One region of the Shinella yambaruensis genome, then DNA from elsewhere that is predicted to be linked to it. Evidence: predicted binding sites of a transcription regulator. Region 1 holds the regulator's gene; each other region holds the start of a gene.
What was found. Region 1 encodes LexA, which represses DNA repair genes until DNA is damaged. Its sites were predicted from a motif close to TGTTCNNNNTGTGTTCNG; they were not measured.
Positions count from the first base shown of each region.

Region 2: WMC41_RS22315 (YifB family Mg chelatase-like AAA ATPase) is a predicted target of LexA. The motif match lies at 1,670-1,687, and genes of this name have one in related genera.
Region 3: WMC41_RS00255 (DNA recombination protein RmuC) is a predicted target of LexA. The motif match lies at 2,333-2,350, and genes of this name have one in related genera.

Region 1 covers NZ_CP150638.1:1,754,040-1,758,503, reverse strand. The annotation lists gene trpC (indole-3-glycerol phosphate synthase TrpC) at 1-766, shown strand, start outside; gene moaC (cyclic pyranopterin monophosphate synthase MoaC) at 780-1,277, shown strand; gene WMC41_RS08715 (molybdopterin molybdotransferase MoeA) at 1,277-2,500, shown strand; gene lexA (transcriptional repressor LexA) at 2,599-3,318, shown strand; gene WMC41_RS08705 (ComEC/Rec2 family competence protein) at 3,309-4,464, opposite strand, start outside.
Region 2 covers NZ_CP150638.1:4,579,606-4,584,069, reverse strand. The annotation lists gene WMC41_RS22315 (YifB family Mg chelatase-like AAA ATPase) at 2-1,534, opposite strand; gene gshB (glutathione synthase) at 1,800-2,744, opposite strand; gene WMC41_RS22305 (endonuclease/exonuclease/phosphatase family protein) at 2,817-3,809, opposite strand; gene WMC41_RS22300 (sn-glycerol-3-phosphate import ATP-binding protein UgpC) at 3,806-4,464, opposite strand, start outside.
Region 3 covers NZ_CP150638.1:51,253-55,716, reverse strand. The annotation lists gene truA (tRNA pseudouridine(38-40) synthase TruA) at 1-686, opposite strand, end outside; gene fmt (methionyl-tRNA formyltransferase) at 686-1,630, opposite strand; gene def (peptide deformylase) at 1,733-2,257, opposite strand; gene WMC41_RS00255 (DNA recombination protein RmuC) at 2,383-3,576, shown strand; gene WMC41_RS00250 (ribokinase) at 3,621-4,464, shown strand, end outside.

The DNA.
Region 1 (4,464 bases):
CGCCGCCAAGGCTCGCATTTCCCCCGCCGAGCTTCGCGCCCGCATCCGCGACCAGGAGCCGCCGCGCGGCTTCTTCGCCAGCCTCAAGGCGAAAAAGGCCGAGGGCCGCTTCGGCCTCATCGCAGAGATCAAGAAGGCAAGCCCCTCCAAGGGCCTCATCCGGCCGGATTTCGATCCGCCGGCGCTGGCGAAGGCCTACGAGGCCGGCGGTGCCGCCTGCCTTTCCGTGCTCACGGACACGCCGAGCTTCCAGGGCGCGCCGGAATTCCTGACGGCGGCGCGTGCGGCCTGTGGCCTGCCGGCGCTGCGCAAGGATTTCATGTTCGACAGCTACCAGGTGCTGGAGGCGCGCGCCTGGGGCGCGGACTGCATCCTCCTCATCATGGCCTCGCTCGGCGACGACGACGCGAAGAGGCTGGAGGACGCCGCCTTCTCGCTCGGCATGGACGTGCTGATCGAGGTGCACGACGCGCCGGAAATGGAGCGCGCGCTGAAGCTCAAGTCCAAGCTCGTCGGCATCAACAACCGCAACCTGCGCACCTTCGAGGTGGATCTCGCCGTGTCGGAAAAGCTCGCCGGCATGGTGCCCGAAGACCGGCTGCTGGTCGGCGAGAGCGGCATCTTCACCCATGCGGATTGCGAACGGCTCGGCACGGCCGGCATCTCCACCTTCCTCGTCGGCGAGAGCCTGATGCGCAAGGACGACGTGGCGGCCGCGACGCGCGAGCTCCTGACCGGCTCCGCCGGCATGCTGGCGGCGGAATGATGGCGGTCGCGCAATGACGGGCGAGGCCCACACGCTCACCCATATCGACGCCGCCGGGCAAGCCAGCATGGTGGATGTCGGCGACAAGGCCGAGACGGTGCGCGTTGCGAGAGCCGAAGGGTTCGTCCGCATGGCGCCGGCGACGCTGGAGCTCATCCTGACCGGCAATGCCAAGAAGGGCGATGTGATCGGCACGGCGCGCCTTGCCGGCATCATGGGCGCCAAGCAGACCGCCAGCCTCATCCCGCTCTGCCATCCGCTGATGCTGACCAAGGTGGCCGTGGAGATCTTCGAGGACCGCACCCTGCCGGGCCTGCGCGTCGAGGCGATGGCCAAGCTCACCGGCCGCACCGGCGTCGAGATGGAGGCGCTCACCGCCGTCAGCGTCGCCTGCCTCACCATCTACGACATGGCCAAGGCCGCCGACCGCGAAATGGAGATAAGCGGCATCCGCCTCGTCGAAAAATCCGGCGGACGCTCCGGCGACTACCGGCGCGGAGACGCCGGCTGATGTCCCTCCTCAGCGTCGCGGACGCCCTCGACCGCCTGCTTTCCGCCGCCCGGCCGACGCGGCGGACGGAGACGGTTCGGCTGCACGAGGCCGACGGCCGCGTGCTCGCCGAAGACATCGCCGCGCGGCTGACGCAGCCGCCCTTCGACAATTCCGCCATGGACGGCTATGCGGTGCGCCATGCGGACATCGCGGTGCTCGGCTCCGTCCTGTCGGTCGTCGGCCTCTCCTCGGCCGGCCATGCCTTCGAGGGCACCGCGGCACCCGGCGAGGCGGTGCGCATCTTCACCGGCGCCCCACTGCCGGCCTTCGCCGATACCGTTCTGCTGCAGGAAGATGCCGAGGTGCTGGAAGACGGCCGCATCCGCACAACCTTCCTCACCCCGAAGGGCCGCCACATCCGTCCCCGCGGCCAGGATTTCTCCGAGGGCGAGGTCGTCCTGAAGTCCGGCGACGTGCTCGATGCCGGCCGGCTGACCGTGGCGGCGGCGATGAACCACCCCGTCTTGCCGGTCTATGCCCGCCCCCGCATCGCCCTGCTCGCCACCGGCGACGAGCTCGTCCCGCCCGGCACGCCGCCCGGCGCCAGCCAGATCATCGCCTCCAACACCTACGGCGTCGCCGCCCTCGCCCGGGAGGCCGGCGCCGAGGTGATCGACCTCGGCATCGTTCGCGACGACAGGCAGGCGCTGCTGGAGGCCGTGCGCCACGCGCTGACGCAGGATATCGACGTGCTCGTCACGCTCGGCGGCGCCTCCGTCGGGGATTTCGACCTCGTGCAGCCCGTGCTCGGCGAGGCGGGCATGGAACTCGATTTCTGGCGCATCGCCATGCGCCCGGGAAAACCCCTGATGGTCGGCCGGCTCGGCGCGGTCCAGGTGGTGGGCCTGCCCGGCAATCCCGTTTCGAGCCTCGTCTGCTCGCATCTCTTCCTCGCCCCCCTCGTGCGCCGCCTCGCCCGCCTGCCGGCGAAAGACCGGCAACGTCCGGCCGTCGCCGCCGTGCCGCTCAGGGAGAACGACCACCGGCAGGACTATGTCCGCGCGCGCATCGCCCGCGGCCCCGCCGGCGAACTGCTCGTCACGCCCCTCGACAAGCAGGATTCCTCGATGATGAAGGCGTTCGCCGTCTCCGAAGGCCTGCTCGTGCGCCCGCCCCACGCCCCGGCGGCCCCGGCGGGCACGCCCTGCGCGGTTCTTCTCCTGCGCGAACCTGCCGCCTGAACAGTACTATTATTGTTTCAGCAACCCCTTGCGGAACACATATGGAACAGATAGTGTCTGTTCTGGATTTGTTTCACACGATTCTCGGTGGAGGGGCCATGCTCACGCGCAAACAACAGGAACTTCTCCTGTTCATTCATGAACGGATGAAGGAGTCCGGCATTCCCCCCTCCTTTGACGAGATGAAGGATGCGCTGGATCTCGCCTCCAAGTCCGGCATCCACCGCCTCATCACGGCGCTGGAGGAGCGCGGCTTCATCCGGCGCCTGCCCAACCGGGCCCGCGCGCTGGAGGTGATCAAGCTTCCCGAGGCCTATACCCAGAGCCTGCAGCCGCGCCGCGGCTTTTCGCCGGCGGTCATCGAGGGCAGCCGCGGCAAGCAGGCCCCGGCCGCCGCCCCGCCGCAGCGCACGCCGATCGCGGAGATCCCGTCTTCCGTCTCCGTACCGGTCATGGGCCGCATCGCCGCCGGCGTGCCGATCTCCGCCATCCAGAACAACACGCATGACATCACCGTGCCGGCCGAGATGATCGGCAACGGCGAGCACTATGCGCTGGAGGTCAAGGGCGACTCGATGATCGAGGCCGGCATTCTCGACGGCGACACGGTCATCATCCGCAATGCCAGCAGCGCCAATCCCGGTGAAATCATCGTGGCGCTTGTCGACGACGAGGAGGCGACCTTGAAGCGCTTCCGCCGCAAGGGCGCGTCCATCGCGCTCGAAGCGGCAAATCCCGCCTACGAGACCCGTATCTTCGGGCCGGACCGCGTGAAGATCCAGGGCAAGCTGGTCGGCCTCATCCGCCGCTACAACTGATCCTTCGGAAGATCGAAGGTGCCGGTGCGCCAGTCATAGGTGCGATGGCGGGACCACGGCCGGTTTAGGCTTTCGACGGCCGGCGTGATATCGGCCCCGGAGAGAGCGCCGGATGCGCCTTCAGGATCCGGCCGGATCTCAAGGGCGCCGGTTCGCCTCAGATGACGCGCCGTCACCAGGCGGGCGCCCGAACGGCAGACCTCCAGCCGGAGGGCAAAGGGAACGACGACGAGATCGGCGGCGTCGCAGGCCGTGCCCAGGAAGGCGACGTCGTCCAGGGTGACGATCCGCCAGCCGCTCGGCGAGACGGCGGCGCAGAATGCCTTTGCCTCGCAAACGAAATTGTCGCCCTCTCTCGCCGCCGTGAAAGCCGCGGCCATGGCGTCCCTCGCCTTTTGCCGGTCGGCCTTGCGCCGGGGCCGTTTCCGGTCTCCGGTTGCACCGGAGGGCTCGCCCGCGTCCTCGATAGTCAATCCCGCGCTCCGGCGGATGTCCGGTTTTGCAAGATCGCCGAGCCGGAGGGCGCGCCGCCACTGCGCATAGATGAAGTCCGGCGGCCGCGCACGGTTCGTCGCGACGGTTTCGCCATGAAGGATGGCGACGAGGCGGCCGTCCTCCGACACCAGCGCCTCCGGCGCATCGCGTCCGGCCGGCCAGCAGGCGATGGCGAGGCCGAGGCCGACAAGCAACGTTCCCGCATGGCGCAGCCGCGTGCGCAGGATGCAGACAAGGCCGCCGCCGAGGCCGACCAGAAGGAAGGCGGCGGGCGCAATGCGGCCGGTGACGATCTCGCCCTTCCAGTTCGCGACCCATGTCGAAAGGGCGATCATCCACTCGATGCCCTTGCCCATGATCGCGAAGGGCACCGCATCGAGGCCAAGGGGCATCAAGAGCACGGCGACGAGACCGAAGGGCATGACGACGGCGCTGATGACGGGCATGGCGAGCAGGTTGCCGGCCAGCCCGTAGGCCGGGATGCGGTGGAAGTGGCCGATGGAATAGATCAGGGTCGAGAACCCGCCGATCAGCGAGGACAGCATGAGCCCGCCGAAGAAGCGGCCGAGCGCGCCGCCGAAGAGTTTCAGGCGCCCTCCCCCGTCCTCCCGCCGGACGGGGCGTTCGCGCCAGGCCGCATAGCCGGCGACG
Region 2 (4,464 bases), 1.8 Mb from region 1:
CTCACGCCGCCGCGGAGAGCCGCTCGCCGGCGATGCGATAGGAGATCGCCTCCGCCAGATGGATGCGGCCGACAACCGGCGCCTCGTCGAGATCGGCGAGCGTGCGGGCGACCTTGAGGATGCGATGGTAGCCGCGCGCGGAGAAATGCATCTTCTCCGCCGCATCGCGCAGGAGCTGGAGACCGCCGGGATCGGGCTCCGCCACCTTTTCGACGAGCGCGGTCGAGGCGCGCGCATTGCTGGTGACGGAGGCCATGCCGAGCCGGGCGAAACGGTCGACCTGCAGGGCACGGGCACGGGCGACGCGGCGGGCGACGGTCTCGCTGGCCTCGGCGGCCATCGGGCGGATGAGATCCGTCGCGGAGACGGCCGGCACGTCGATGCGGATGTCGATGCGATCCATCAGCGGGCCGGAAATGCGGGCCTGGTAGTCGCTCATGCAGCGCAGGCCGCGGGCGCAGGTCCGGCCGGGTTCGCCCGCCATGCCGCAGCGGCAGGGGTTCATCGCCGCGACGAGCTGCATGGCGGCGGGATAGCTCACCCGGTGGTTCGCCCGGGCGATGATGCATTCCCCGGTCTCGAGCGGCTGGCGCAGCGCATCGAGCGCCTGGGGCGAGAATTCCGGCAGCTCGTCGAGGAAGAGCACGCCGTTATGGGCCAGCGAGACCTCGCCCGGCCTTGCCCGCGACCCGCCGCCGACGAGCGCAGCCATGGTGGCGGAATGATGCGGCGCGCGGAAGGGCCGGCGATCCGACAGCCGGCCGCCGGAAAGCTGGCCGGCGATGGAATGGATCATCGAGACCTCCAGCAGCTCCCGCGGCGAGAGCGGCGGCAGGATGGCGGCAAGGCGCGCGGCCAGCATGGACTTTCCCGAGCCCGGCGGGCCGACCATCAGCAGATTGTGGTTGCCGGCCGCCGCCACTTCCAGCGCCCGCTTGGCGCTTTCCTGGCCGCGGATATCGGCAAGGTCCGGCAGGTCCGCCGCCGCCGCCCGGATTGCCGGCGCCGGCCGGGACAGGACCTGCGTTCCCTTGAAATGATTGGCGAGCGCAATCAGGCTGCGCGGCGCCAGGATATCGAGGCCGCTGCCGGCCCAGGCGGCTTCCGCGCCGTTTTCCGCCGGGCAGATCAGCCCCTTGCCGAGCGCGTTCGCCCCCATGGCGGCGGGCAGCGCCCCGGCGACGGCGGCGATCGTGCCGTCGAGGTTCAGCTCGCCGATGACGACAAAGTCCTCCAGCGCATCGCCCGGCACGGCGCCGAGCGCCATCATCAGGCCGAGCGCGATGGCAAGGTCGTAGTGGCTGCCTTCCTTCGGCAGGTCCGCGGGGGCGAGATTGACCGTCACGCGCTTCGGCGGCAGCGAAAGGCCGGAGGCGTGCAGGGCCGCCTGCACCCGCTCGCGGCTTTCGGCGACCGCCTTGTCCGGCAGGCCGACGATCTGCATGCCCACCTTGCCGGGCGCCACCATGACCTGCACGTCGACCGGCACGCCCTCGATGCCCTGGAATGCGATCGTCCCGACCCGCGCCACCATGATTGCCTCCGCCCGTTCCCGCGGCGCTGCGCCATTCTCGGCGCAAGGCTACCGCGACACGTTTTCGCCGAAAACGTCCCCTGCACCCGCCCCTGGGTTGCATCTGCAAATCTGGCATGGAATCCGGAATGAAACAAGAACAATCATAGAACTTGCGAGAGAATTTTCCGCGCGCCGGTTGCAGCCGGTTGCATTTGCGGAACGAAGGCGGGACGTTCGCGAACGGAACGTCCCGCAAAACCCTTCGGGGCGGGCCGCAAGACGCTCAGCGCTTGCTTTCGATGGCGTCCCACAGCAGGGCGGAGATGTCGGCGCCGCCGAATTTCCTGACTTCCCGGATGCCGGTCGGGGACGTCACGTTGATCTCGGTCATGTAGTCGCCGATGACGTCGATGCCGACGAAGAGGAAGCCGCGCTCGCGCAGCGCCGGGCCGATGCGGGTGCAGATCTCCTTTTCGCGGGCCGTCAGCTCCGTCGGCTCCGGGCGGCCGCCGGCATGCATGTTGGAGCGGGCGTCGTGTTCGGCAGGCACGCGGTTGATGGCGCCGACCGGCTCGCCGTCGACGAGCAGGATGCGCTTGTCGCCCTTGCGCACGTCCGGCAGGTATTGCTGGGCGATGAAGGGTTCGCGGAACATCTGGCCGAACATTTCGAGCAGCGAGGAAAGGTTGCGGTCGTCCTTGGTGGAATGGAAGACGCCGGCACCGCCATTGCCGTAGAGCGGCTTCAGGATCATGTCGCCCATCTCCTCGCGGAAACGGCGGATTTCGGCGGGATCGCGCGTGATCAGCGTTGCCGGCATGAGGTCGGCGAATTCGGTGACGAAGATCTTCTCCGGCGAGTTGCGCACCCAGGCGGGGTCGTTGACGACAAGCGTCCTGGGGTGGATGCGCTCCAGGAGATGCGTCGAGGTGATGTAGGACATGTCGAAGGGCGGGTCCTGGCGCAGGAGCACCACGTCCATCGTCGAGAGATCGACGCGCTCGGGCGCGCCGAGCGTATAGTGATCGCCCTTGACGTCGCGCAGTTCCATCGGCTCGACGGCGGCATAAACCTTGCCGTCGCGGAGACTCAGGCGGTCGGGCGTGTAGTGGAACAGCCTGTAGCCCCGGTTCTGCGCCTCCAGGCTCATGGCGAAGGTGGAATCGCCGGCGATGCTGATGGTCGACATATGGTCCATCTGGACCGCGACGTTCTTGATCTTTGCCATGAAAAGTCCCCTCAGGAATGCCCGACACATTTAGGATGCGGGCGGCGCGATGGCAACGGGCCTCGCGCGGGGTCAGGCGAAGGCATCGATCCGGCAGGTGATGAGGTCGTGGTCGGAGAGCGGACGGCCGGAAGGATCGAGCGAGGGCACGATGCGCGTATCGGAAACCGCAAGGCCGCGCAAGAAGAACCAGTCGAGCTTCATGGCCCGTTCCGGCCAGCGCGTGATGAGGCTCGGGCGTGTCGTCATCCTGTCCAGCGGACCGCCATGGCGGGTGAAGCCGCGCTCGGCCGCGCGGGCGAAAAGCCCCTCCGCCTCGAAGTCGCCGCCGGCATGGTTGCCGGTGTTGAGATCACCGCCGATGAGGACGGGGTGGCCGGGGAAGGCCGCATCGAGGGCGTCGATAAGGCCGACCATCTGGCGTTCGCGATAGGCGGCCGTCGTGGCGCTTTCGAAATGGGTGGAGACGAGAACGAGCGGGCCGGCTTCCGTGTTGACGACGGCGCCGATCGCCATGCGCTCGCCGAGGCGCGGCTGGTCGACCTCGCCCATGAACCAGAGGCGCTCGCCCTCCAGCCGCAGCAGGAAGGGCGCGTGCAGCGGCACGGTGGCCATGAGGCCATTGCCGTGCAGGCCGCGGCGGTTGAACCGGTCCTTGCAGAATTCCAGCTCCGTATCCGAGCCGAGGCCGAGCTCGATGAACTCGACGCCGTAGAGATAGGCCATGCCCAGATCGCCGGCGACCTCGGCCGTGGTGTGGCGCTGGCGCGTGCGGGCCATGCCGTCGTCCATCTCGGAGAGCAGAACGATCTCGGCACCGGTGGCGCCGAGATGTTCGGCGCTTTCGAGCGGAAAGAGGCAGCGTTCGAGGTTCCAGGCGGCGACGGTGAAGGGAAAGGGCAGCGGTTCGGCGCGTTCGGCACGGCCGCCTTTCTCCACCGCGTTCATGCAGGCAAGCTGCGCCATGCGGGCATCGTGCGCGGAGATGGATTTTTCGAGATCGGCTATCGCCGCGCGCTCCGCCGGAGTAGGGGCGGTCAGTCTGTCGACGGTGGTGCGGATCATGATGCGGCGGCCTCCAGCACCGGCAGGCCGGCGGCAAGGGTTTCCGGGCGGTCTTCGCCCGGCCAGTCGATCCGCCGGCCGCTGGCGCGATCGAAGAAATGCAGCCGCGACGGCGTGATCGAGAGCGAGACGGTTTCCGGCAGCGGGTTTTCCGAGGAGACGGCGGCGACGAGCGGCTGGTCGCCGACAAGGCCGTGCACGAGGCGCTGGGCCCCCAGTTCCTCGACATAATCGACCCGGAAGGGCAGGCTGCCCTTTCCCTCCGGATGGAGGCGCAGGTCCTCGGCGCGCAGGCCGACGGTCACGGCGCCCTGCGTCGGCACCGTGGCGCCGAGGTCGATGAGGGCGGGTCCGAGGGCGAGCTTGCCGCCGTGCACTTCGCCATCCGCGAGATTCATGGCCGGCGAACCGATGAAGCTGGCGACGAAGGTGGTGGCGGGACGGTGGTAGACGTCGAGCGGCCGGCCGATCTGCTCGATCCTGCCGCCGGAGAGCACGACGAGCCGGTCGGCGAGCGTCATCGCCTCCAACTGGTCGTGGGTGACGTAGATCGAGGTCGTGCCGACGCGGCGCTGCAGGCGCTTGATCTCGCCGCGCATGGAGACGCGCAGTTTGGCATCGAGGTTGGAGAGCGGCTCGTCGAAGAGGAAGGCGG
Region 3 (4,464 bases), 1.7 Mb from region 1:
TTGCGGTCGCGCGCCTCCAGCGCCGCGCGCACGTCCTGCGGCGTCCACTTGCCCTCGCCGGCCAGCTTCAGCGTGCCGGCGAAGGAGCGGATCTGGTTGTGCAGGAAGCTCTGCGCCGAGACGCGCATCTCGATCAGGTCGCCGCTGCGCGTCACGTCCAGTCGGTCGATGGTGCGCACGGGGCTGTTCGCCTGGCACTGGGCGGCACGGAAGGTCGTGAAGTCGTGCCTGCCGACGAGCATCTGCCCGGCGGCATGCATCACCTCGTGGTCGAGCGCCCTGGCGACGAACCAGGCCCGGTTCGCCTCCAGCGCCAGCGGCGCGGGGCGCGAGATGATGCGGTAGAGATAGTGCCGCTTCACCGCCGAGAAGCGGGCGTCGAAATCGTCGGGCACCGCCGCCGCATCGAGGATCGCGATCCGCTCGCCGGCCATGCCGAGATGGGCGTTGAGCGCGTTGCGCAGCGTGTGCTCCTTCCACACCCGGGAAAGGTCCGCATGGGCCACCTGCCCCATGGCATGCACGCCCGAATCCGTGCGCCCCGCGCCGCGGATCGAGACGGTCTCGCCCGTGAGCGACAGGATGGCCGCCTCGATGGCGCCTTGCACGGAGTGCCCGTTGTCCTGCCGCTGCCAGCCGACATAGGGCGTGCCGTCATATTCGATGCGGAGGCGGTAGCGCGGCATCAGCCGATGACCTGGCCGGCTGCGACGGGCGTGCCGCGTAGGAAATCGGCCGCGTCGAGCGGCTTGCCGCCCGCCTTCTGCAGGCGCACGAGCCGGACCGCCCCGCCGTCACCGCAGGCGACCGTGAGCCGGTCGTCGAGAACCGTGCCGGCGGCTTTCGCCGTGGTTTCACCGGACGGCGCGCTCGCCAGAACCTTCACCCGCTCCGGCTTGCCGCCGACCGGCAGCTCGAACCAGGTGCCGGGGAAGGGCGAGAGGCCGCGGATATGGTTGTGCACGTCCCCGGCGGGGCGGGAAAAATCGACGCGGGTCTCGGCCTTGTCGATCTTGGCCGCGTAGAGCACGCCCTCCTCCGCCTGCGCGGTCAGCGGCAGGTCGCCGGCTTCGAGCTTCGCCATGGCTTCCACCATCAGGGCGCCGCCCGCCTGCATCAGCGTATCGTGCAACTCACCGGCCGTCATGGTGTCGCCGATCACCACGCGATGGGTCAGCGCGACCGGGCCGGTGTCGAGGCCCTTCTCCATCTGCATGACCATCATGCCGGTTTCCGCGTCCCCCGCCATGATCGCCCGCTGGATGGGCGCTGCACCGCGCCAGCGCGGCAGCAGCGAGGCATGGCCGTTGTAGCAGCCGAGCCGGGTGCCGGTAAGGATCGCCTCCGGCAGCAGGAGGCCATAGGCGACGACGACGGCGACATCCGCCTTCAGCGCGCGAAAGGCCGCGCGGTCGGCCTCCTCGCGGAAATTGAGCGGGGTGAAGACGGGAAGCCCGAGCCTTTCCGCCGCCTGGTGCACCGGCGACTTCACCAGTTCGAGGCCGCGGCGGCCGGCCGGGCGCGGCGGCTGCGAATAGACGGCGACGATCTCGTGGCCGGCCTCCGCCAGCGCCTCAAGCGTCGGAACGGAGAAATCCGGCGTGCCCATGAAGATGATGCGAAGGGCCATCGGTCAGCCTCCAGGAAAGTGGTTCCAGCAAAAGCGCGAAGCGGGCTTTGCGGCCGGAATTGCATGAAACAAAGCCCGGGCGGCAAGCGCCTGGTTGTCGCCTCAGAGCGCCTTGCTGCCGCGCAGCTTCGCCGCCTTGGTGAACTTGCGGATCACCATTTCGCGCTTCAGCTTGGAAATGTGGTCGATGAACAGCACGCCGTTCAGGTGATCGATCTCGTGCTGCAGGCAGGTCGCCAGCAGGCCGTCGGCCTCCGTCAGCTGCTCCTTGCCGTCGCGGTCGAGATGCTTGACGGTGATGGCGGCGGGGCGCTCGACCTCGGCATAATAATCCGGGATCGACAGGCAGCCCTCCTCATAGACCGAGCGGGCATCCGAGGCGGAGACGACTTCCGGATTGATGAAGACGAGCGGCTTCTTGTCCTCGCCCTCCTTCGAGACGTCGAGCACCAGCATGCGGCGCGCGACGCCGATCTGGATCGCGGCAAGGCCGATGCCCGGCGCATCGTACATGGTTTCCAGCATGTCGTCGGCGAGTGCCTTCACCTCGCTGTCGACGGTCTCGATGGGCTTCGAAACCTGGCGGAGGATCGGATCGGGAAGGATAATCAGCGGCTTGATGGTCATCTCGCCTCCTTAGCGCGGTTTTTTGACGCTTTCAATCGGCTTCGACCGCCGCCAGCGTGGCATGTCCTGCGCATCTGTTCACGTTATGATCTGGTTTCCGCCGCAATCCGTGTTATGGTCGCGGCATGATCGATCCGACCTTTGACATGCTGCTCGCCTCCCTCCTTGCCCGGCTCGGCGGCCCCGGCCCGGCGTTCGTGCTGCTCGCCGCCGTGCTGATCGCCGTCTTCGGCCTGCTTTCGGCCCGCCGCAGCCAGGCGCGCCAGCGCGAGGCGTCGGCGATGGCGGAGCTGCGCTTTGCCGAACTCCTGAAGGCACAGACGGAAATGCAGGGACGCGTCGCCGCCATGGCCGACGTCTTCGGCTCGAAGCAATCGGAGACGAACCAGGCGATCAATGCCCGGCTCGACGGCCTGACGCAGCGGATCGGCCAGTCGATCTCCGAGCAGACCCGCAACACGCACGAGAACCTCCGCCGCCTGCAGGAGCGGCTTGCCGTGATCGACAATGCGCAGAGCAACATCCAGTCGCTGGCGAAGGACGTGGTCGGCCTCCAGGCGATCCTCTCCAACAAGCAGACGCGCGGCGCCTTCGGCCAGTCGCGCATGGAGACGATCATCGCCGACGCCATGCCGCCCGGCGCCTACCAGTTCCAGGCGCAGCTTTCCAACGGCGTCAGGCCCGACTGCACGATCCGCATGCCGAACGGCCAGCCGCCTCTCGTCGTCGATGCGAAATTCCCGCTGGAGGCGTGGAATGCGCTGTCGGACGGGCGCTCTCCCGAGGCTGCCAAGCTCGCGGCACAGCAGTTCCGCCGCGACATGGAGACCCATATCCGCGATATCGCCGAAAAATATCTCCTCGCCGGCGAGACGCAGGACACCGCCTTCCTCTTCGTTCCCTCCGAATCGATCTTCGCCAGCATCCACGAGAATTTCGAGGCCATCGTGCAGCGGGCGCACAGGGCGCGCATCGTCATCGTCTCGCCGTCGCTGCTCATGCTCTCCGTGCAGGTGCTGCAGGCGCTTCTGAAGGACCAGCGCATGCGCGAGCAGGCCCATGTCATCCAGGGCGAGGTTGCCCGGCTGATGGACGATCTGACGCGGCTCGACGACCGGGTACGCAAGCTTTCCGGCCATTTCACCGCCGCGCAGAAGGATGTCGACCTCATCCTGACCTCGACGGAGAAGCTCACCCGGCGTGGCGCGCGCATCGGAGACATGGAATTCGAAGCGGCATCGGCGCTTTCCGCGCCTGCGGAGGCGGCCGTCGAGGCTCGGACGGGGCAGCTTCGGCTGAGGGTGGTTGACGAGGACTGACCGCCTCGGGCAGTGTCCGGCGGAAACGACAAGGGGCACCTCTCATGATCACCGTCTTCGGCTCCATCAACATGGACCTCATCGCCACGCCAGAACGCCTGCCGAAGCCGGGCGAGACGGTGATGGGCAGCAGCTTCACCACCGCCGCCGGCGGCAAGGGCGCCAACCAGGCGCTCGCCGCCCGCCGCGCCGGCGCGATCGTGCGCATGGCCGGCGCCGTCGGCGACGACCGGCTGGGCAGCCAGGCGCTGGCACTGCTCGCCGACGCCGCCGTCGATCTCAACGGCGTGCGCTCCGCCGCCGAGGCGACCGGCACGGCCCATATCCTCGTCGACGACGAAGGCGAGAACGTCATCGTCGTCGTGCCGGGCGCCAACGGCACCGTCAGCGAGGAGGATGCGAAGCGCACCGTCGGCGGCATGACGCGCGGCGACTACCTGATGCTGCAGTTCGAAATCCCCAATGCCGCCATCGAGGCCGCGCTCGTCAGCGCCAAGCAGAAGGGCGTCATCTCGATCGTCAACATCGCGCCCTTCAGCGCCGATGCCCGTCGCCTCGGCGCGATGGCCGATATCCTCGTCGCCAACGAAACGGAATTCGACCTCTTCGTCGGCAAGGGCGAACTCTCTGACGAGGCGCGCGAGACGACCATGCGCACGCTGCATGCCGGCAGCGGCCAGACGATCATCGTCACGCTCGGCGCCGACGGCGTCGTCGCGATCCGCAGGAACGAGATTTTCCGCGCCGCCGGCCTCAAGATCGAGCCCGTCGACACGGTGGGTGCGGGCGACACGTTCTGCGGTTACCTCGCCGCCTCGCTCGATGCCGGGCTCGGCTTCAAGGAGGCGCTGCGCCGCGCCGCCGTCGCCGGATCGCTCGCCTGCTTGA